Linked DNA regions of Serinibacter salmoneus. The protein of the gene in region 2 binds, or shares a complex with, the protein of the main gene of each other region. Links are inferred from orthologs where the notes say so. Each region holds a gene or a part of one and is shown on either strand. Other genes may lie near its edges. The genes, in order: trxA and ATL40_RS00520.

Region 1 (11,281 bases), 2.9 Mb from region 2 along the record:
ATCGAGCACACTCGCAGCGATCTCTCCTCCCTCGCCTCCGCACTGGAACCCGCCGACGTGCTGACCCCGCCGGCCACCTGGGCCACAGCGGCGAGCGCGGCGGCATGGCGGGTGGCCGGGCAGAGCGGAACCGACGCGTTGGAGGCGGCGAACGGCGTGGTGGACACCCTCACCTCCCGGGTGAGCGTGAGCGTCCCGGAGAGCCAGGTGAACCTGCTCGCCGAAGAGAGCGCCGTGCCCGTGGTCGTCATCAACGACCTGGACGTCACGCTCACGGCGCGCATCGTCGTCGACCCCGAGGAGCAGTCGCTGCGCGCTCCGGAGGAGCCGCAGGTCACGCTCGCGCCGGGTGCGACCACCACGGTGCGCGTGCCGGTCGTCGCGATCGCGAACGGCACGACCCTGGTCGATGTCAGCCTCTACACCCCGGACGGTCTTCGCCTGGGTCAGGCGGAGACCTTTGAGATCCGCGTGCGGGCCGAGTGGGAGAGCCTCGGGATCGGCATCGTGGCTGCCGTGTTCGGGGTCCTGCTGGTGATCGGCATCCTGCGCGCCGCCCGTCGAGGACGCCGCCGCGCCGATGGACACGTCCCGCCGCGGCGGGCAGGAAGGAAGACCTGATGGCCGGCTCACGTGGGGGGATCGTCGGCGCGAGCGCCACCATGTTCTCCGGGACGGCGGTCAGCCGCGCCCTGGGTTTCGTGCGCACCGCGCTCCTGGCGGCCGCCCTGACCACCATCGGTGGTGCCGCGAACAGTTTCGCGGTGGCCAACACCCTGCCCAACGTGGTCTCCATGCTGCTGGCCACCGGCGTGCTGAACGCGGTCATCGTCCCGCAGCTGGTCCGCGCGGCGCGGCTGCCGGACGGCGGTCAGGACTACACCAACCGGCTGCTCACCGTGGCGGGGGTCGCCCTCGCCGTGGTCACGGTGATCCTCACCCTGGGTGCCGCCCTCCTCGTGGACCTCTACGCCCTGCGATTCGACCCCGCATGGCTCCCCGTCGCGTACGCGTTCGCGTACTGGTGTCTCCCGCAGGTGTTCTTCTACGGCCTGTACACGCTGCTTGGCCAGGTGCTCAACGCCCGGAAGGTGTTCGGGCCGTACATGTGGGCCCCGGCGCTGAACAACGTCGTCGCCATCGCCGGGCTCGCCGTCTACCTCGCCACGTTCGGACGCATGCCACCCGAGCTGATCGCCGCCGGTGAGTTCGGGGCGGACCGGATCCTCCTCCTGGGGGGAACGGCCACGCTGGGGGTCGCGCTCCAGGCCTTGATTCTCATCATCCCGTTGTACCGCTCCGGCTTCCGGTATCGCCCGGCGTGGGGCTTCGAGGGTCTGGGCACCGCCAGCCGGGTCGCCATGTGGTCCTTCGCGCAGCTCGTGGTGGGGCAGCTCGCCTTCCTCGTGGTCTCCAACGTGGTCAACGCCGCCGGCGCCTACACCGACCCGGACATCGACCGCTACGTCGCCGGCAAGGCCGTCTACGACCTCGCGTTCCTGGTGGTGATGCTCCCGCAATCGCTCATCGTGGTCTCACTCGTCACCGCGATGTTCACCAGGATGTCGGAGAAGGCGGCCGCGGCGGACGCCGCCGGTGTCCGTGGTGACCTCTCCCTCGCCCTGCGCACCGTTGCGGTCTTCACCGTGCCGGCCGCGGTCATCCTGATGGTCACCGGCACCGGAGTAGCTCGCGTGATGACCCTGGCCGTGCAGACCGTCGAGACCGACGCGCTGGCCGGAATCGTCGTCGCGACCCTGGCGATCGGACTGCCGTTCCTGGGCTTCTGGACCGTGGTGCAACGCGTGCACCTGTCCTACCAGGACGCACGCGCCGTCTTCATGCTGCAGATCCCGATGGCGGTGGTGCAGGTCGCCATCGTGGCCGTCGGCCCGTTCTTCCTCCCCCCGGAGGTCTGGGTGGCCTGGGCGGGTCTCGGCATCAGCGTGTCCTACGCGGTCGGTGCCGTCCTGGGCTACCGCCGCCTGCGTCGCCGACTGGGGCGGGTGGACGGCCGCCGGGTGCTGCGCACCCACCTACGCCTGCTCCTGGCGACCGTACCTGCATTCATGGTCGGCCTGCCCCTGATGATCTGGGTCATCGGGCCCTGGAGCCTCGTGGTCAGCATGACGCGGCTCGCCGTCGTCATGATCCTCATGCTGGCGCTCTACCTGTGGACGGCGCGGCTGCTGCGCATCGAGGAGACGCACGTGCTCATGGCGCGTCTGGCCTCCATTGGCCGCCCTCTACTGGCGCGGGTGCTTACCATGATCCCGGGAGCGCGTACCAGCGCGCGTGGCACCACACAGCAGGGAGGGGACCGGTTGGGTTCCACCGACTCGGTAGAGACCGGGATGCTCCTGGCCGATCGCTACCGCGTCGGTCAGGAGGTCGGCACCGGTGCCTCCGGTGTGCGCCGGTGGCGCGGTCGCGACACCATCCTGGAACGGCCCACCGATGTGCTGTCCGTCTCCGGCCCGCACACCGCGAACGTGTTGGACTCCGCGCGCCGCGCCGCACTGGTCTCGGACGCCCGCCTCCCACGCATCATGCGCGTCGGCGAGTTCGACGGCACGGGCTACATCGTCACCGACCCCACCCCCGGGACCACACTGGCGCAGATCCTCGAGCAGGGACCACTCAGCACCGCCGTCGCTCGCTCCATCGCCGGGGAGGTCGCCGGCGCGCTGGAGGCCGGGCGTCGCCGCGGTGTGCACCACCTGGCCCTGGACACGCACAAGGTGGCCCTCACCAGCGCCGGCGCGGTGCGGGTGGCGGGCCTCGGTGTGGACAGCGTGGCCGCCGGTCAGACCACTGCTCCCGGTGGGATCGACGCCTCGGCGTTCGATGCGGCTGCGGTCATCGCCCTGCTGCGCGAGATGCTCGGTGCGCAGCCCGACGACGAGGCGCAGGCGTTGCTCGCGACCCTCCCCGAGCATCCACGCACCTGCTCACAGATCGTGGTCGCCTTGGCCCCGTGGCACCCCGTGCCGGACCTCGCACACCTCCTGGGTACCGACGCCGAGCCGGGGAGGGAGAATCAGGATCCCGAGCCCTCCGACTCGGCCGCAGACTCATCCGGGTCGGCCGCACCGAGCGCGGAGGCAGCGGCGGAATCGGAAGCGGCCGGGGAGGACCGGACCGAGCAGCGACGCGATACGTGGCTGGAGGACGAGGAGGTCGCCGAGGCGGTCGAGCGTGACCTGATCGCCGACACCGGCGAGCTCAGCGCGATCGCGCCGACGTGGCGACCACCGCTGCAGGAGATCACCGAGCCGCCGGCGGCGTTCGACGACGTGATCGGCACCGCGACCCTCTCCGACGGTGCCGATGAGGCCGACGGGGCCGACGAGGCCGATGGGGCCGACGAGGCAGCCGCACGAGAGCCCGGGAGCACTGCGGACGGCGCAGGAACCGTGGCTCCGGAGACGTCGGGGTCCATACCCGCGACGGGCTTCTGGCGACGCCTCGACGCCGTGATCCCGGCGGCCGATCGTGAGCTGGGGTACGGGGGCACGCAGTCACCCGCCGCGGTGGACGACACGGAGCCCGATGCCGCACAGGACGCCACTCCCGGCTCCCAGCAGGAGACGCCCCACGCCCCGGACACCTCCCGGTGGACGGTGCCCGCACCCGCCTCGTTCGCGGCGGCACCCGGGTTCGCCGAGGCAGCGTTCGGCGACCACGAGGTGGAGGCCGCTCCTGCGCGACACACCTCCGGGGAGGGCATCTCGGCCGTCGCCGCGGTTGCCGGCGGCCTGATCGATGGCGCCCGCCGCTCCTCCTCATCGGGCGAGGAGGAGGGTGCCGCACCCTCCCCGGCGTCGGGCGCGCCCATGGCTCCCGCGCTGGACACGGCCGTTGCGCCGGGGATCGACTCGGCGCCGGGCGACGCCGCCGATCCCGCGGAACCGGACCACACCACACCCAGCGACCCGGCTCCGGCAGTCGCCGAGAACGTGACGCCACAGCCCGCGTCCTACCCACCGCCCGCGCGCGCCGAGGAGGTCGTGGAGGAACCTCGACTGCCGGAGCACCAGGACGCCGACGAGATGGACCGCCCCTGGGGCGCCGTGAACGCGACACCCTGGGTGCTGCTGATCGTGGCTGTCGGTGTGCTGTGGGTGCTGTGGGCCGCGATCGGCTCGCTGGTGGATGCGGCACGCACGGGGCAGGCCGACTCGGCGCCCGCCTCGAGCGTGCAGGTGGACCCCACCGAGCCACAGGCCGGGGAACAGGGCGACGCCCACGATGCGCTACCCGCCCCGGGTGACATCCCGCCATTCCTGTTCTCCTGATCACCTCCGGGCACCCCGTTCCACCCGGGTCGCATCCCGTGGGCGGCGTGAACCGGGAGGCGGGAACAAGACCGCCACATCCGGGGTTGTCCCCCGCGAGCACTGACTACCAAGGAGTGAGGCCATGACCACGCAGACCGAACAGATCCATGACCTGGTGATTGTGGGGTCGGGTCCGGCGGGGTATACCGCGGCGGTGTACGCGGCGCGGGCGCGGTTGGCGCCGATCGTGTTCGCCGGGAGCGTGACGGCTGGTGGCGCGTTGATGAACACCACCGAGGTGGAGAACTTCCCCGGGTTCCCCGAGGGCATTCAGGGCCCGGACCTGATGGAGAACATGGCCGCCCAGGCCGAGAAGTTCGGCGCCGACATCCGCTTCGAGGACGTGGAGTCCCTCGACCTCACCAGCGATATCAAGACCCTCACCACGAGTGAGTCCGGCACCATCAAGGCCCGCGCGGTCATCCTGACCACCGGATCGGCCTACCGCGAACTGGGCCTACCCGAGGAGAAGACCCTGTCGGGGCGTGGGGTCTCCTGGTGCGCCACCTGCGACGGGTTCTTCTTCCGCGACCAGGAGATCGCCGTGGTCGGCGGTGGCGACTCCGCCGTGGAGGAGGCCACCTTCCTGACCCGCTTCGCCTCCAAGGTCACCCTCATCCACCGCCGCGACGAACTGCGCGCCTCCCAGATCATGACCGAACGCGCCCTGGCCGACCCCAAGATCGAGATGGCCTGGAACAGCGAGATCATCGCCATCCACGGCACCGAGAAACTCACCGGCCTCACCCTGCGCGACACCACCACCGGCGCCACCCGCCACCTCGCGGTCACCGGCCTGTTCGAAGCCATCGGGCACCTACCGCGCACCGAACTCCTGCACGGCCAGGTCGACCTGGACGAGGAGGGCTACATCACCGTGGCCCACCCCACCACCCAGACCAACCTGCCCGGCGTCTTCGCCGCCGGCGACGTCGTGGACCACACCTACCGCCAAGCCATCACCGCCGCCGGCACCGGCTGCTCCGCCGCCCTGGACGCCGAACGCTACCTCGCCACCCACCACGCCACCCCCGTCGGGGACACTCCCGCGGCGACCAGTGGACGCGAGGAGTCGCTGACCGGCGTAGTCTGAGGGCTTGCGGTCCGGCCCGCACCGTTCCCATGCCCCTCTGAGGAGAGTTGTGAGTAGCGTTCTCCAGGTCACAGACGACACGTTCGACGAGTTGGTCCTGCAGGCACCCGGAGTGGTGCTCGTGGACCTGTGGGCGCCATGGTGTGGCCCGTGCCGCCAGATGGAGCCGGTGATCGAGGAGCTCTCGCGCGAGCTGACCGGCGTGACCGTGGCGAAACTGAACACGGATGACAACCCCGGCGCCACCGCGTCGCTGCAGATCACCTCGATCCCCACGCTGCTGATCTACTCCCGCGGGGAGTTGGTGAAGACTCTCGTCGGCGCCCGACCCAAGGCCGCCATCCGCGACGCGCTCCAAGAGTACGCGGCGGTGTGAGCGTGACCGAGTCCCCCCGCGGCACACGCCTGGACCCCTGGCACGGCTCCTATGCGGCCCGCACCCAGGGTATGCGAGCCTCCGAGATCCGCTCGCTGTTCGCCGTCGCGAACCGCCCCGAGGTGGTGTCGCTTGCCGGCGGGATGCCCAACCTGGCGGACCTGCCGATGGAGCGCTACGCCGACACGATCGCGCAGATGCTGCGCATGCACGGGAGCCGCGCGCTGCAGTACGGCTCGGGCCAGGGCGAGGTGGAACTGCGTGAGCGCATCACCGAGGTGATGTCCCTGGAGGCCGTCAACGCCCACCCGGACGACGTGGTGGTGACCACGGGGTCCCAGCAGGCACTCGACCTACTGGCGCGGATCTTCCTGGATCCGGGTGACGTGGTGGTCGCCGAGGCCCCGAGTTACGTGGGCGCACTCGGTGTGTTCCGTGCCTACGAGGCGGACGTGGTCCACACCCCGATGGACGACGAGGGGTTGGTGCCGGAGGCGTTCGAGGAGACCCTCTCGCGGCTGAAACGCGAGGGTCGCCGGGTGAAGGTGTTGTACACGATCCCGAACTTCCAGAATCCCGGGGGCGTCACGATGTCACTGGCGCGGCGTCATGCCGTGATCGAGGTCGCGCGGCGCCACGGGGTGCTGATCCTCGAGGACGACCCCTACGGCCTCCTCAGCTTCGACGGCGAACCGCTCCCGGCCATGGCTTCCATCGCCCCGGACGACGTGGTGTTCCTCGGGTCCTTCTCCAAGACCTTCGCCCCCGGGTACCGCGTGGGGTGGGCCCACGCCCCGCACGCCATCCGCGAGAGGTTGGTGCTGGCGAACGAGTCCGCCATCCTGTGCCCGTCCAACGCGTCGCAGTTGAGCGTGGCGGCCTACCTCGCCAACTTCGACTGGCGTGCCCAGATCAAGGACTTCCGGGTGATGTACGCGGAGCGGCGCGACGCGCTGGTCTCCGCGCTGGCGGAATACATCCCGAATGCGTCCTGGACCACCCCGGAGGGCGGCTTCTTCGTCTGGGTGAGACTCCCGGCCGGATTGGACGCCCGGGAAATGCTGCCACGCGCGGTCACCGCACGCGTGGCGTACGTGCCGGGGACTGCGTTCTTCGCCGACGGCGCTGGCTCCACGCACATGCGGCTCTCCTTCTGCTACCCGACTCCGGAGCGCATCGTGGAGGGGGTGCGCCGCCTGGCCGGTGTGGTCAACGCCGAGGCGGACCTGGTCGCGATGTTCGGTTCCACGCAGCAGCACCCCCACGGGCTGGACGCCCCGGCCACGGGGACGACCTGATGGGCGCGACGAACATGGACGTACTGATCCTCGCGGGTGGGCTCTCCCATGAGCGGGAGGTCTCGCTCCGGTCGGGACGGCGCGTAGCCGATGCCCTCATCGACGCCGGTGCCTCGGTACACGTCAGCGACGTGGACGGGGAGATCCTTGGACTCATCGATTCGCTTCGACCCGATGTGGTCTGGCCGTTGCTCCACGGAGCGACGGGTGAGGACGGCTCGCTGCGTGACCTGTTGGAACTGCTCGGCGTGCCCGCGGTGGGCAGCGACGCCGCGGCCTCGCGCCTGGCCTGGAGCAAGCCCGTCTCGAAGTCCCTGCTGGCCCGCGAGGGGATCAGCACGCCCGCCTCGGTGAGCCTGCCGCAGGCCGTGTTCCGGGAGGTGGGGGCACGCGCCGTGCTGGAACGGGTCGTGGAACGCCTCGGCCTTCCCCTCGTGGTGAAGCCGGCCAAGGGCGGATCGGCGCTGGGGGTCTCCGTGGTCCACGAGGCCGCCTCCCTCCCACAGGCCATGGTGACCTGCTTCTCCTACGGCGATGTCGCGCTCATCGAGCGGTACGTCACGGGTGTGGAGGTCGCGGTGTCCGTGGTCGATCTCGGCGACGGTCCGCAGGCACTGCCTGCCGTGGAGATCGTGGTGGACGACGGTCCCAACGACTACGACGCCCGGTACACCACGGGGCGTACGGAGTTCTTCGCACCCGCTCGTCTGAGCGCGGAGGCCGCTCGGGAGGCCGGGCGGGTCGCCGTCACCGCACATCGCTCGCTCGGACTGCGTGGCCTCTCGCGCACCGACCTGATCCTCGACGACGCGGGGACGGCCTGGTTCATCGACGTCAACAGTGCGCCTGGGATGACGGAGACGTCTCTGTTCCCGCTCGCCGCGGAGACCGCCGGCTATCGGCTCCCTGAGCTGTACTTGAGGATGGCTCGGGCCGCGCACCCCTGAGCAACAGCGGGAGACCGCCGGCCGTGCGGTGCCACCTCGTGGCAGCGCACGGCGGCGGTGCGTGTGTCAGGCGCCGGTGTCCTGGTTCAGGCGTTGGGTCTCCTCGGGTGCGAGCGCGTCCATGATCCTGGTCAGATCGTCGAGGTTCGCGAACTCGATCGAGATCTTGCCCTTGCGCTGCCCCAGATTGACCTGGACCTTGGTGTCCCAGCGGTCCGAGAGCCGCCGTCCAAGGCCGGCGAGCGCTTCGGTGTGTGCACCCACCCGAGGACGCCGCCGGAGTTCCGGACGCACGGGGTCATCGTCACCCAGCGCCACGATCTCCTCGGTGGCCCGCACGCTGAGGCCCTCGGCCACGATCCGGTGGGCCAGGTTCTCCATCGAGGTCGGGTCGGTCAGTCCGAGCAGCGCCCGAGCGTGACCCGAGGAGAGAACGCCCGCTGCAACGCGTCGCTGTACTGCCGGCGGCAGCCGCAGCAGACGTAGCGTGTTGGAGATCTGGGGCCGGGAGCGAGCGATGCGGCGCGCCAGTTCCTCATGGGTGCATCCGAAGTCCTCGAGGAGCTGCGCATAGGCGGCAGCCTCCTCCAACGGGTTCAACTGCGCCCGGTGAAGGTTCTCCAAGAGGGCATCGCGCAGGAGGTCGGTGTCGGTGGTCTCCCGGATGATGGCGGGGACGGTCGTCGCACCCGCAAGGCGACTGGCGCGCCATCGGCGCTCACCCATGATGAGTTCATAGCCCGTGGCGCCGGCGCGGACGACGACGGGTTGCAGCACTCCGACCTCGCGGATCGAGGCGGCGAGTTCGGCGAGGTCGTCCTCGTCGAAGACTGTGCGCGGCTGGTGCGGGTTCGGGACGATCGAGTCCAGCGGCAGTTCGGCGAAGGACGCTCCCGGGACCGGCGCCAACTCCACGGTCTGGTTCTCCCGCACATCGTCCGGCGAGCGCCTCGGGGCCGGATGCTCGATCGGGGCGTGGGAGAGGGCGATGCCCTCCGACTCGGTGTCCACTGCCGAGCGCAGGTCGGCGTTCGCCGCCTCGTAGTGCTCGGGTCCCACCCCATCGAGTCGTCGGGCGCGATCGGTCGTCAGGTCGGTCGCGGGATAGTGGCCCGCGACCGCCGCCTGGGCGCTCGAGTCCTGGGAAGTTGTCCCATCGGAGGATTCGACCACTTTGGTTGGGCCGTCCGTGGCGGTCTCCGAGGGCGCGGCAACGGTGCGAGGAAAGAACACGTCGACGGGCCGATTCGTCGCGGGACCGTTCGGAATGAGCGCCCCCAGGCCGCGGCCCAGGCCGGTGCGTCGCTTGTCACTCATCGGTGGCTCTCCGTAGTCGCGGCTGCGGCGCCGCGGTCGCTGAGTTCTCGGGCAGCCTGCAGGTAGGCGAGCGCCCCGGAGGAGGAGGGGTCGTACGTCATCACAGTCTGGCCGTAGCTCGGTGCTTCCGAGATCCGCACGGACCGAGGGATGACGGCGCTGAGCGTCTCGTTCGGGAAGTGGCCACGGACCTCTCCCGCGACCTCGCGGGCCAGGTTCGTGCGGGTGTCGCTCATGGTGAGGAGGATCGTCGACACCGTCAGTTCGGGGTTGAGGTGCCCCTTGATGAGCTCGATGTTGTTCAGCAACTGGCTCAGACCCTCCAGCGCGTAGTACTCGCACTGGATCGGGATGAGGACCTCCGCGGCAGCGGTGAACGCGTTGACGGTCAGCAACCCGAGGCTGGGCGGGCAGTCGATGAACACGTAGTCCAGGCGTGGGAGGCCCTGCTCGTCACGCCACCGCAGGTACTCGGCGAGAGCTGTACGGAGGCGATACTCGCGACCCTCCAAGGAGACGAGTTCGATCTCGGCACCGGAGAGATCGACTGTCGCCGGCACGCACCACAGGCTCTCGAGGGCTCCCGAGACCGTCACGGCGTCCTGCATCGGCACCTCGCCGAGCAGCACGTCGTACGTGGACACCGTACCGGAGGGGTGCTCCACGCCGAGCGCCGTCGAGGCATTCCCCTGCGGGTCGTTGTCGATCACGAGGACTTCGAGGCCTGAGCGCGCCAGTGCTGCGGCGATGTTCACGGTCGTCGTCGTCTTGCCGACGCCGCCTTTCTGGTTCGCCACAGTAAACACGCGTGTAGATCGTGGTTTCTCGAACGTTCGTTCACTCAATGTGACCCGCCGCTGAGTGTCCCTGATCAGCTGCGCAGCCAGGGGGCTGTCCTCGTCGGCGGTCGGGAGGGACGAGATGAGCGCCTGCCGGCGCTCGGCGTCACTCAGGGAATCCGGCTTGGCTGCCGCCTGCTGCTCGGTCTCATGTGGCACCCGACCAGGATACGTCGTCGGCAGCGTCGGCACCGGAGCTACACGCCACATCGCACCACATCACCCGCGCATAGAGAGCGCACGGGCGCGCAGGAGCCCTTGCACCAGAGCGGGCGTGTTTGCTCGCGGGCCTCATCGCGGCAATCGCCGGCTCTCGCCCACGTCGGCCCAGAGAGCGTGGACCTACCCGAGCCCGGGGTGATGTTCCACGTGAAACCGCGCAATGGTAGTGCGGCAAGCCCATCTTCCGTGCGGAGTGTCCACGCCCGGTAGACCACGTCGAACTTGGGCAGTTCGACCCTGCCGCCGGCGCGTGCCTGGCCACGCGCACAACAGGTTGACGTACACAGCAGGTTCAGTCCGTGCGTGGTTCCACGTGAAACAGTTCGGCGTGCTTCCGTGGGTTGGGCGCCCGAGGCGCACAGCACACCACGAAGTACGCTGAGGCCCCCAGATGCGCCGCAGCTCAGTAGGACGTCTCGCGTGCGCACGGTCGAGCCCACACCCTCGACCGCCGCGATCCTACGAGAAGCGGGGCGCGCGACGAACGCGTATAGCGCCAGGACGAGACCAGCACGGGCACCGTTCCACGTGAAACACAGCACGGGCACCGTTCCACGTGAAACACAGCACGGGCACCGTTCCACGTGAAACACAGCACGGGCACCGTTCCACGTGAAACACAGCACGGGCACCGTTCCACGTGAAACACAGCACGGGCACCGTTCCACGTGAAACACAGCAGTGAGACCGTCGCCTGATGCAGCCGCAGTGAGGCCCTCACTGGAGCCAGTGTCCTCACGACCACGGTCGACTAGACACCACATCGCCGTTCATTGCAGGACGGCGGTACCTCATAGACGTCACGATGTCGGGAAGCTGCTTCAGTTCATCATTGTGCTCTCGGGCAAC
Region 2 (11,256 bases):
TGCGCATCGCCGCACCCCCTGACCAGCCCACGACCACACGAACGGAGGGCGACTCATGACCGATGTCCACAGCCCCGACACCCGCAGCGCCGCCTACCGCAACACCGACCTGTCCGTCGCCGAGCGCGTGGAGGACCTGCTCGCGCGGATGACACTGCCCGAGAAGGTCGGCCAGATGCTGCAACTGGACGCCCGCGACGACCTGACCCACCACGTGCACGAACGCCACGTCGGATCCCTCCTGCACGCCTCGCAGGAGCGACTGCTGCAGGCACACCGCCTCACGCAGGAGACCCGGCTGCAGATCCCGCTCCTGGTGGGTGAGGACTGCATCCACGGCCACTCGTTCTGGCCCGGTGCCACCATCTACCCCACGCAGCTGGGGATGGCCGGCACCTGGAACGCGGACCTGGTGGAGCAGGTGGCCCGGGCCACCGCCGTGGAGGTCGCCGCGACCGGGGTGCACTGGACCTTCTCCCCGGTGCTGTGCATCGCGCGTGACCTGCGCTGGGGCCGGGTGAACGAGACCTTCGGGGAGGACCCGTACCTGATCGGGGAGTTGGCCTCGGCGATGGTGCGCGGCTACCAGGGTGAGGGACTGGAGGACCCGACGGCGATCCTGGCCACCGCGAAGCACTTCGCCGGGTACTCCGAGACCCAGGGCGGACGGGATGCCTCCGAGGCCGACATCTCCCGGCGCAAGCTGAGGTCGTGGTTCCTGCCGCCGTTCGAGCGGGTCGCCCGGGAGGGCTGCCGGACCTTCATGCTCGGCTACCAGAGCATGGACGGGGTGCCGATCACGATCAACGACTGGCTCCTGTCGGAGGTGCTGCGCGGGGAGTGGAACTACACCGGCACCCTCATCACCGACTGGGACAACGTGGGCCGCATGGTCTGGGAGCAGCAGGTGCAGCCCGACTACGCCCACGCCGCGGCGGCCGCGGTCCGCGCGGGCAACGACCTCGTGATGACCACCCCGGGCTTCTTCGAGGGCGCCCTGGAAGCGGTGGAGCGCGGCTTGCTCCGGCCCGATGAGGTGGACCCGGCGGTGCGGCGCATCCTCACCCTGAAGTTCGAGCTCGGGCTCTTCGAGAACCCCCGGCTTCCCCGCGAGGACGTCGCCGCGGTGGTGGGGACCGCGCAGCACACGGAACTGAACCTGCGGGTGGCGCGCGAGAGCCTCGTGCTGCTGGAGAACGACGGCACCCTGCCCCTGACCCCGCGGCCGGGCCTGCGGATCGCGGTGGCGGGGCCGCTGGCCGATGACGCACAGACCCAGCTCGGGGACTGGGCCGGCGGCAGCGGGCAGGCCGGATGGCTGGACGGTCAGCCGCGCGAGATGATCACCACGGTGCTGGACGGGCTGCGGGCGATCGCGCCGGCCGATGCGGACGTGACCTACTCGCCGGGGGCGGAGATCCTCTCCCTCGCTGCGGACCCGGAGGGCACCCACTTCCCGGATGGTCAGCCTCGACCCCCGATCGTGGTCCCGGCCGAGCCCGACCCTCAACTGATCGACGAGGCGGTCGCCTCCGCGCGCGAGGCCGATGTGGTCGTCGCGGTGGTCGGGGACCGCATCGAGACGGTCGGCGAGGGCCGCTCGACCGCGACGCTGGAACTCCTGGGCGGTCAGGTTGCCATGCTCGAGGCCCTGGTGGAGACCGGGACGCCGGTGGTCGTGGTGCTGGTGGCCTCCAAGCCGCCCGTGTTGCCGCGCTGCCTGGAGCAGGCCGCGGCCCTGATCTGGGCGGCGAACCCGGGGATGCAGGGTGGCCGCGCCGTGGCGGAACTGGTGTTCGGTGCCATCGAGCCCGCGGGGCGACTCCCGCTCTCCTTCGCCCGGCACGCCGGACAGCAGCCCACCTACTACAACCAGATCCGTGGCCAACACGGTAACCGCTACGCGGACCTCACCCAGGCGCCGGCGTACGCCTTCGGGCAGGGCATCGGGTACACGACTGTGCGCTACAGCGATCTCACGCTGGAGCGGGAGCAGGTCGGCCTCGAGGACACCCTGGTGGCGGAGATCACGGTCCACAACGACGGCGATCGTCCCGCCCACGAGGTGGTGCAGGCCTACGTCTGCGACCTCGTGACCTCCGTGAGTTGGACGGACCGGGAACTCAAGGCGTTCCGGCGTGTGGTCGTGGAGCCGCACTCCGCCGCCCGGGTGCGCATCGAGGTGCCGGTGCGCGAGTGCACGATCGTGGATGCCCAGGGGCGGCGCGTGGTGGAACCGGGCGCATTCGAACTGCTGGTCGGGCGCTCCTCGCGCACCCAGGACCTGCAGCGCGCGGGGTTCACCGTGGGCACCGAAGCACTGCCCGCCTGAGAAGCCACTGGGCCATCCCGGCCGCAGATCGTTGCGGCCGGGATGTGCCGCGCGCGGCGTGGGGCCTGCTCTTGTGGGGTCTCGTCCTACGGCGCGTAGTCGTACATCGTCACCCAGTCCACCTCCACGCGGCCGCTGGTCCCCGGGTCCGGCGCAGAGCCGTACAGTTCCGTCTCCACCTGCAGCACGAGGTGGAACGCGGTGTCCGGCACGCCGTCCGTGAAGGTGCCCACCTCCTCGCCGTCGAGCAGGAAGGTGAGGGCATCGGGCGCCCACTCGATCGTGGCGGTGTGCCAGCCGGTGCCGGCGAGCGGCACGTCGGTGGTGAAACGCTCGGCGGCCCCCGGGGCGCCCGCGCCTGAGCCTGGTCGGAACCGGTTGGCGTAGATCGTCTCCTCCCCGGTCAGCTCGTTGACCTCGGGGAAGTCGATCTCTCCTTCGCCCCAGTCGTCGCTGTCCGGCCACAGGATCCCGACGACCTTGTACCCCGGTGCCACGTCCGCGCGCAGTCGGAAGCTGTAGCGCCCGTACTGCTCGCCCCACCCGGTGCCGGGATGGCGCACGGCCACACCCGCGACCCGCGGCACGCCGTCGCGCGTCCCGATGTCCCACGTCAGCCGGCCGTCCTGCACCGACAGCACTGACTCGGCGTCGTAGCGGCCCTTCCCCGAGGTGTCGGGCCCGTCGTAGGCGAGGAGCTGGTCGGTGTACCGCGAGGTGAGGAAGGAGCCGCGCGCCACGGACTCGGTGAAGTCCTGGGCGTAGATCTGCTCCCAGTCCCCGACGTCGCCTATCGGCATGGCGGTGATGCTCAGCGCATCGGGGTCTGGGTCGGGGCCCGGGTCTGGGTCTGGGTCTGGGTCTGGGTCTGGGTCTGGGGTCGGTTCTTGTGACGGGCTGGGGGTGGGTGACGGCGTCACGACGGGTGGCGGCGTCGGTCGTGCGGGCAGCGGCGCGGGTGAGGGCGGCGCGGGTGAGAGCGTCGGGGTGCTGGGCGTCGGGGTGCTGGGCGCGGCATCCTCACGCGGTGCCCCGGCGCGGGAGACGGGCGATGGATCATCGGCGGGCTCGCCGGTCTCCGCGCCGTCACTGCTCGCCGTGGGTTGCGCATGCGCGGTGGGTTGCGCGTGTGCGGTGGGCGAGGGGAGAAGGCTGGCCTCGATCGCCCCCGGGGTGGTGGAGCGTGGCTCCGGGTCCGGTGCGGCAGGCTCGTGGGACGGCGAGAGGGGGCGTGGGGCCTGCGCGGTCAGGTGGTCCTGGAGTGCGCGCTCCGCGGCCGCGGCGCTCAGGCCTGCTCGGCTCTCGCTGCTCACTGCCCCGTCGAGGGCGGAGGCGAGCACGAGGGCAGCGGTCGCGGAGATCGTCACGATGCCCACCCCCGCGGCTACCCGAGTGGGGCGGCGCACACGCACGTGGGGTGACGGTGCCACGGCAAGGTCCCCCTACGGCGTCGAACGGTCCGATCCGATGCGAAACTACCAGCGCGCCGCTCCCGGTGGGGGGACCGATGTGCGGGCGGCGGCGTCCGATCACACCCGCGCCGAAACCGTGCCCGCCGCGCCGAGACCGTGCTATTCCGCCACGGACTCGCCGCGGCGTGCACGGTCTCGGCGCTAGTGGGAGGGCTCAGAGTGGGAGGGCTCAGAGAGCGACGGGCGCCACGCCCATCTCCCCGAGCAGTCCCTCGATGCGGGTGCGGATCTCGTCGCGGATCGGGCGGACGGAGTCGATGCCCTGACCGGCCGGGTCGTCGAGCTTCCAGTCCAGGTAGCGCTTGCCGGGGAAGTAGGGGCAGGCGTCCCCGCAGCCCATGGTGATGACCACGTCGGAGGCCTGCACGGCCTCGGTGGTCAGCACCTTCGGCTTCTCCTCACGGATGTCGATGCCGACCTCCAGCATCGCCTCCACGGCCACCGGGTTGATCTGCTCGGCGGGCATGGACCCGGCCGAGCGGACCTCCACAGCGCCGCCGGACAGCGCCCGCAGGAACCCCGCGGCCATCTGGGAGCGGCCCGCGTTGTGGACGCAGACGAACAGGGCGCTGGGCTTGCCGGTCTCGGCGGTCTCGGCGGGAGTGATGCTCTCGGTCATGAGGTGTTCTCCAAGGGTCTCGGGTGCGGCGGTCTCGGGTGTGGCGGTGTCGGGAACGTCGATCGGGTGCGGGTGGTCGGGCCGCTACTGCGTGGTGGGGAGCGCGAGGTCCGGGGTGAGATCTTCGAGCAGGGCGCGGACCCGGTTGTCGAGGTCCTCGGCGATGGCGGCCACGCCGGCCTCGGAGGCCAGGGCCGGGTCGCCGACCTGCCAGTCCTCGTACCGCACGCCCGGGACGATGGGGCACACGTCGCCGCAGCCCATCGTGATGACGACGTCGGCGGCGCGCACGGCGTCGTCGGTCAGTGGCTTGGGGAAGGCCTCCGGCGCGGTGCCGAGGTCGTCGAGCACCGCCTGCACCCCGGGGTGGACCTGTGCCGCGGGCGTGGAGCCCGCGGAGCGGACCACCACGGCATCGCCGGCGTAGCTGCGCGCGATCGCCGCGGCGAGTTGGGAGCGGCCCGCGTTCTGCACGCACACGAACAACACCTGTGGCCTGGAGCCGGTGCGGTCGCGGGTGAGGTCCTCCAGCCGCTGCCGGGCAAACTGCGCGGTCGCCGCGAACAGGCCATCCCCGATACCGGCGGAGCGAGCCAGTCCCGCGAAGGACTCCCGGCAGGTGGCGAGCACGAGCTCGTCCGGCAACGCCGGGAACTCGCGTGCGAGGTCCTTGGCCAGGGTCGCGAGCTCCTCGTCCGCCTCGGGCACCTCGTGCGGGTGCTCCGGGCCGCACCTCGAGGTCACCACGGTGGGCGCGAAGGAACTGAGCAGGTGGGTGACGGCGTCGCGATACGTCGGGGCGAGGGAGTACCAGACCCAGGTGCCACGCCGCTGCGTGGCCAGGAGTCCCGCCTCCCGCATCACCTTCAGGTGGTGGGAGACGGTCGGCTGGGACAACTCCGTGAGCTCGGCCAGGTCGCAGACGCACGCCTCCGCGCTGGGCGAGGCGCTGATGTGGGACAGCATCCGCAGCCGCAGCGGATCGGCCATCGCCTTCAACACCGGCGCCAACACAGCCGCCGTCTCCTCGCCCAAGGCGAACCCGGTGGCCGGGGAGGCTACGCCGTCGGACGCGATCGGGACGTCGATGGTGGTCATGCTCACCTCCTCAGGCAGGGCTCAGCGGGCCTCGGGGATCACGGCGCGGGGCGCCGTCGGGTCGCCCGCGAACCAGCGCCGACCGGCCCACAGGGCGACGTACACGAGACCCACCAGGACCGGCACCTCGATGAGGGGGCCGACGACGCCCGCCAGGGCCTGGCCGGAGGCCGCACCGAAGGTGCCGATCGCCACCGCGATGGCGAGCTCGAAGTTGTTGCCCGCTGCGGTGAACGCGAGCGTGGTGGAGCGGGCATACCCCATGCCCAGGGCCTTCCCGGTGACCATCCCGATGGCCCACATGACCGCGAAGTAGACCAGCAGGGGCAGCGCGATGCGGGCCACGTCCAGCGGGTTGGAGGTGACGGCCTCGCCCTGCAGGGCGAACAACAGCACGATGGTGAACAGCAGGCCGTACAGCGCCCAGGGCCCGACGGTCGGGATGAACTTCTCCTCGTACCAGTCGCGACCCTTGGTCCGCTCGCCGATGATGCGGGAGAGGAACCCGGCCACCAGCGGGATGCCGAGGAAGACCAGCACGTTCAGGGCGATCTCGCCCATCGACACGTCCAGGCCCTGGGAGTCCAGGCCCAGCCAGCCGGGCAGCACCGTGAGGTAGAAGTAGCCGAGCAGGGAGAACGCGAGCACCTGGAACACGGAGTTGATCGCGACCAGCACGGCCGCGGCCTCCCGGTCGCCGCACGCCAGATCGTTCCAGATCACCACCATCGCGATGCAGCGGGCCAGGCCCACGATGATCAGGCCGGTGCGGTACTCCGGCAGGTCCGCCAGGAAGATCCACGCCAGGGTGAACATCAGGGCGGGGCCGACGAGCCAGTTCAGCATCAGCGAACTGATCAGGAGGCGCTTGTCGCCGGTCACGGAGGCCACCCGGTCGTAGCGCACCTTGGCCAGGACGGGGTACATCATCACCAGCAGGCCCAGCGCGATCGGGATGGAGATCCCGCCCACCTCCATGCTGGCCAGGAGGTCCGACACTCCGGGAATGAACCGGCCGAGCAGCAGGCCGCCGATCATTGCCAGGCCGATCCAGGCCGGCAGCCAGCGGTCCAGGGTGGACAGCCGCGCGGTGGTCGCAGCCGTTCCGGGATCGCTCGCGGTGCTGGGCGTGGAGATGCCGACGGGCTGGGGGGTGTTCATGCAGAGGCTCCCGTGGTGGCGTTGAGGGCGGCTTGGGTGTTGGCGGGTGAGGCGGGGGCGGCCTGCAGGGTGGCGAGGTAGCGTTCGGCGTCCAGGGCGGCGGAGCAGCCGGTGCCGGCGGCGGTGATGGCTTGGCGGTAGGTGTGGTCCACGACGTCGCCGGCGGCGAAGACGCCGGGCAGGTTGGTCTGGGTGGTGGGGTGGGCCACGGTGATGTAGCCCTCCTCGTCCAGGTCGACCTGGCCGTGCAGGAGTTCGGTGCGCGGTAGGTGCCCGATGGCTTCGAACAGGCCGGTGACCGCGAGGTGGCGGGTGGCGCCGGTGGTGGTGTCGCGCAGGGTGAGGCCGGTGAGTTTCTCGGTGCCGTGGATGGCGATGATCTCGCTGTTCCAGGCCATCTCGATCTTGGGGTCGGCCAGGGCGCGTTCGGTCATGATCTGGGAGGCGCGCAGTTCGTCGCGGCGGTGGATGAGGGTGACCTTGGAGGCGAAGCGGGTCAGGAAGGTGGCCTCCTCCACGGCGGAGTCGCCTCCGCCGACCACGGCGATCTCCTGGTCGCGGAAGAAGAACCCGTCGCAGGTGGCGCACCAGGAGACCCCACGCCCGGAGAGGGTCTTCTCCTCGGGTAGGCCCAGTTCGCGGTAGGCCGAGCCGGTGGTCAGGATGACCGCGCGGGCTTTGATGGTGCCGGACTCACTGGTGGTGAGGGTCTTGATATCGCTGGTGAGGTCGAGGGACTCCACGTCCTCGAAGCGGATGTCGGCGCCGAACTTCTCGGCCTGGGCGGCCATGTTCTCCATCAGGTCCGGGCCCTGGATGCCCTCGGGGAACCCGGGGAAGTTCTCCACCTCGGTGGTGTTCATCAACGCGCCACCCGCGCTCACACTCCCGGCGAACACGATCGGCGCCAACCGCGCCCGCGCCGCGTACACCGCCGCGGTATACCCCGCCGGACCCGACCCCACAATCACCACATCATGAACCACATCAGGGTCCTGGTTGCGCTGGGTGGCGGCCACGGTGGCCGAGTCCACCGGAGCGGCATCGTCGGTCGGTGTGGAGACGGCACCCAGGGCCGAGGCCCCGGCGAACGGGTTGAATGGGGTGGACATCTGGCTCCTTGTGCGATCCGGTGAGTATCGATCCGCGTCTATATTGACAGTCATCGATCGGGTGCGCAAGCGCTGTATTGATGTTCATCGAATCGTGCCTGGACGGTCACCAGGAGGGTGCCGAACGAGGACCCGATCGGATGGCGGGTGCTGGGTCAGTCAGCCCACGTTGATGTTCTCTTTCGCGCGGATCAGGTCCAGGGCGATCACCGACCCCAGGAGGGCGCGCCGCTCCCGGTGGCTCAGATCGGGGCTCATGCTGACCACGTAGCGGCTGCGGCCCAGGAAGGCCCGGCTGATCCCGGCCCACTGCCGGGAGATGGTGGCGAGGGTCCCCCGCGGCCCGGTGAGGGTGAAGTCCATCCCACGCAGGCTGCCCGTGAGGTCGAGCGCGGAACCGTCCAGGGTGACAGTGCACGAGGTGCGGAAGAACGCCAGGCGCTTGACCACCTCGGCCAGCGCGATGCCCTCGCCGTCGCGGATCTCCATCCGGTCGCGCCACCAGTTCATGGTGTCGTGCAGGTGCAGCACCCACCCGGTCTCGTCCACCACCGTGAAGTCGCGGCTGCCCGCGAACATCCGTCCGAGCGCAGAGCCCTCGGTGTGGATGTGACCCACCTGCCGGCCGGACATGTCCGAGACGGCGAAGTTGTTGCTCATGAAGCCCGTCACCTGGTCGACGACGAGGACGTCGTGATCGAGGATCCCCATGCCCCGATCCTGGCACGACCTCGCTACGGACGGAGGATTCCGTGTCGTCGGCCCACGCGACCAGGATTCGCCCAGGTCAGAGGCGGTCGGTACTCGCGCTCTCACGCCGAGATGGGCGGATTCTCCGTCCCCAGCGAGGTCGCGGGCGTACGCTCCGTGCCATGAGCATCGATGGGGACGTCATGGGCGATGCGCACGCCACCGAGCAGTGCCTGCTGCGCGAACTGGCGACCGGCGCCGCGGTCTCCGGTGGAATCGGCGCCGTGACCTGGCTGATCGGCGCTCGTCGCTCCCGGCCGGGTGCCGTCGGGTTCGGGAGGCAGACCGTCGCGTGGGCGGCAGTGAACGCCACAATCGCCGGGGTGGGCGCATGGCGCGCCCGCCGCGCGGCTGTGGCCGACGGGGCCGACGGGGCCGACCGGGCCGATGGGGCCGACGAGAAGGGACGGGCGCGTTCGATGCGCCGCACCCTGCTGATCAACGCGGGACTCGACGTCGGCTACCTCGCCACCGGCATCTGGCTCACCCGAAGCGCGCATCCGCGCCTGTCCGATGCCCACGGGGACGGCGTCGCCGTGATCGCGCAGGGCCTGTACCTGCTGCAGCTCGACGCCCGATACGCCTGGCGGTTCGCTCTGATCGCGCAGGAACCCGACTAGGTCCCGCGCTTGGCTGGGGAACGCCGCCGCAGCGCCGTCATCGCGGCCACCACGAGCGCCGCGACACCCGCGCCGATCAGCGCCCCGGCCACCACGTCGGTGAACCAGTGCACGCTGAGCACGAGGCGGCTCGCGGCCATCGCGAGCACCCAGGCCACCCCGATCGTCGCGACCCACCACCGCCGCCACGCCAGCCACGCGAGCATCGCCAGCGTGGCGGCGTTCGCGGTGTGCCCCGAGGGGAAGGAGCCCGCGTCGCTGGTCACGAGCATGTCCAGCGGGCGGTCCCGGTCGAACAGCCACTTCAGCGCCTGCACCACCAGGGCGCTGGCGGCACTGGCCAGAAGGAAGGTGGCCGCTGCCCACCATCGGCGCCGAGCCGCCAGCGCGAGTGTCACCGCCAGCGGCACCACCGCGACGCCGACGATCCCGCCGCCCACCACGTTCAGGGCGCGCGCCGGGGGAGTTGCCCACCCCGCCGCGTCGCGCACGCCCGAGGCGAGTTGCGCGGCGGCGACGTCGATCGGGGGGGCCCCTGCGCCGTCGACCATCTCGATCAGGAACCCGAGCCCGACGCCGAGCAGCACCGCGAGGGTGCCGATCCAGGTGAGGCTGCGCTGCGACATGGTCCCCGAGTCTCCCACGTAGGCTCATCCGCGTGATTGCTGTTGTCGCCGCCATGCCGGAGGAGCTCGCCGCCCTCGTCGAGACCGCCCAGTCCGAGGGGGAGGTGCACGAGGAGCGGGTGATCGGACGCTCGTTCTGGACCGGGACCCTCGGCGGCGCACCCGTGGTGCTGGCGCGATCCGGGGTCGGGAAGGTGGCGGCCGCGATGACCGCGACGCTGCTGTGCGAGCGCGCGGACGCCATGGTCATGGTCGGCACCGCCGGCGGGCTGGGGGAGAGCGTGCACCCTGGGGACGTGGTGGTGGCCGACCGGTTGCTGCAGCACGACGTCGATGCCCGCCCGCTCCTGCCGCGCTGGCAGGTGGACGGCGTGGTGGACATCGAGCCGGATGCACGGCTGACCGCGGCCCTGGCGGACTCCGCGGACGACGTCGTGGCGCGCCACCGCACCGACCTCGCCGACCTGGGGATCGCCGAGCCGCGCCGACACACCGGGCTCATCGTGAGCGGTGATGTGTTCGTCGGCTCCGCGCTCGCCTCCCAGGAGCTGCGCGACGCGCTGCCGCACGCGCTCGCCGTGGAGATGGAGGGCGCGGCGCTGGCGCAGGTGTGCCGCAGTGCGTCGGTGCCGTTCGCGGTGGCGCGCACCGTCTCCGACCGGGCCGACGACGCCGCCTCCGTGGAGTACACGCGGTTCGTGGGGGACGTCGCGGCCCCCTACGCCCGCGCCGTGGTGCTGGGGATGCTCGCCCGCCTGACCTGAGACTCCCACGGGCGGGGGCCTCACACCTGCGCGAGCAGCGAGGCCTCCTCGACGGCCGTCAGCCCCGAGCGGCGCTCCCGGTCCAGCCCGCGGGCGCGCTCATCGGCCAGCACGCGCTCGATGGTCTCCGCCAGCGGCCGGGTCCGCCCGCCCGCGGCGCGGAAGGCCGCATCGCTGCGGCGCATCATCGCGCTGAACTCCTCCGGCAGCCACAGCGGCAGCGAGCGCGGACCCGCCCAGTAGTTCACCGAGCGGGCCAGCAGCCACGCGTCCTCGACCTCCACGTACTCCGGGTTCGCCCCGGCGGCGGCGGCCGCCAGCTCGAGCACGTGGCCGTAGGTCGTCTCCGGCCCGACGGCGTTGATCGCCCCGGTCAGCCCGCCCGCCCCCGCGGAGGTGATCCAGGCGGCGAGGTCGGCCACGTCGATCGCCTGGGCCGCGCGCCCCGCGATCGTGGGGGTCAGGACCCGGCGTGCGCCGTCGCGCCCGGCGGCCCGGGCCATCCGCGCGGGCCAGTACCCGAAGCGGTCGCCGCGGTCCCCGGGGCCCACGATCAGCCCCGGCCGCGCGATCAGGAGACGGTCGCCGAGGCCCTCCTGGCACGCCCGCTCGGCGGCCACCTTGGCGTGGGAGTAGTCGCTGTGGTCGCTGGGTTCCACCAGGTCCGCGCTCTCGTCCGCGCCGGCCTGGGCGTTCGCGGCG

Evidence for each region.
Region 1: the proteins of ATL40_RS00520 (region 2) and trxA are in contact, whole or in part, in an NMR structure (PDB 2IPA), measured with the Bacillus subtilis proteins. The link is inferred for Serinibacter salmoneus from one-to-one orthologs.

The regions. Positions count from the first base shown.
Region 1 is NZ_PDJD01000001.1:3,075,203-3,086,483, reverse strand. Bases 4,324-7,145 are described here. They hold trxA (thioredoxin), read left to right. Parts: upstream 4,324-5,482; coding sequence 5,483-5,809; downstream 5,810-7,145. Other genes in these bases: ATL40_RS13735 (D-alanine--D-alanine ligase family protein), read left to right, coding at 7,107-7,145; ATL40_RS13740 (aminotransferase-like domain-containing protein), read left to right, coding at 5,806-7,107; trxB (thioredoxin-disulfide reductase), read left to right, coding at 4,423-5,433. Outside these bases: ATL40_RS13760 (DUF6049 family protein), read left to right, coding at 1-621; ATL40_RS13755 (lipid II flippase MurJ), read left to right, coding at 621-4,298; more of ATL40_RS13735, read left to right, coding at 7,146-8,054; ATL40_RS13730 (ParB/RepB/Spo0J family partition protein), read right to left, coding at 8,121-9,371; ATL40_RS13725 (ParA family protein), read right to left, coding at 9,368-10,177. UniProt on the Bacillus subtilis protein: Participates in various redox reactions through the reversible oxidation of its active center dithiol to a disulfide and catalyzes dithiol-disulfide exchange reactions.
Region 2 is NZ_PDJD01000001.1:150,714-161,969, forward strand. The notes cover bases 2,699-5,495. They hold ATL40_RS00520 (arsenate reductase ArsC), read right to left. Parts: upstream 4,424-5,495; coding sequence 3,974-4,423; downstream 2,699-3,973. Other genes in these bases: ATL40_RS14615 (glycoside hydrolase family 16 protein), read right to left, coding at 2,699-3,132; ATL40_RS00525 (metalloregulator ArsR/SmtB family transcription factor), read right to left, coding at 4,508-5,495. In the rest of the region: ATL40_RS00505 (ABC transporter permease), read left to right, coding at 1-59; ATL40_RS00510 (exo-beta-d-1,3/1,6-glucosidase), read left to right, coding at 56-2,332; more of ATL40_RS14615, read right to left, coding at 2,419-2,698; more of ATL40_RS00525, read right to left, coding at 5,496-5,521; arsB (ACR3 family arsenite efflux transporter), read right to left, coding at 5,543-6,682; trxB (thioredoxin-disulfide reductase), read right to left, coding at 6,679-7,794; ATL40_RS00540 (LURP-one-related/scramblase family protein), read right to left, coding at 7,954-8,505; ATL40_RS00545 (DUF6992 family protein), read left to right, coding at 8,667-9,164; ATL40_RS00550 (phosphatase PAP2 family protein), read right to left, coding at 9,161-9,790; ATL40_RS00555 (5'-methylthioadenosine/adenosylhomocysteine nucleosidase), read left to right, coding at 9,823-10,554; ATL40_RS00560 (NAD-dependent epimerase/dehydratase family protein), read right to left, coding at 10,575-11,256. UniProt on the Bacillus subtilis protein: Catalyzes the reduction of arsenate [As(V)] to arsenite [As(III)]. In vitro, can dephosphorylate para-nitrophenyl phosphate (pNPP).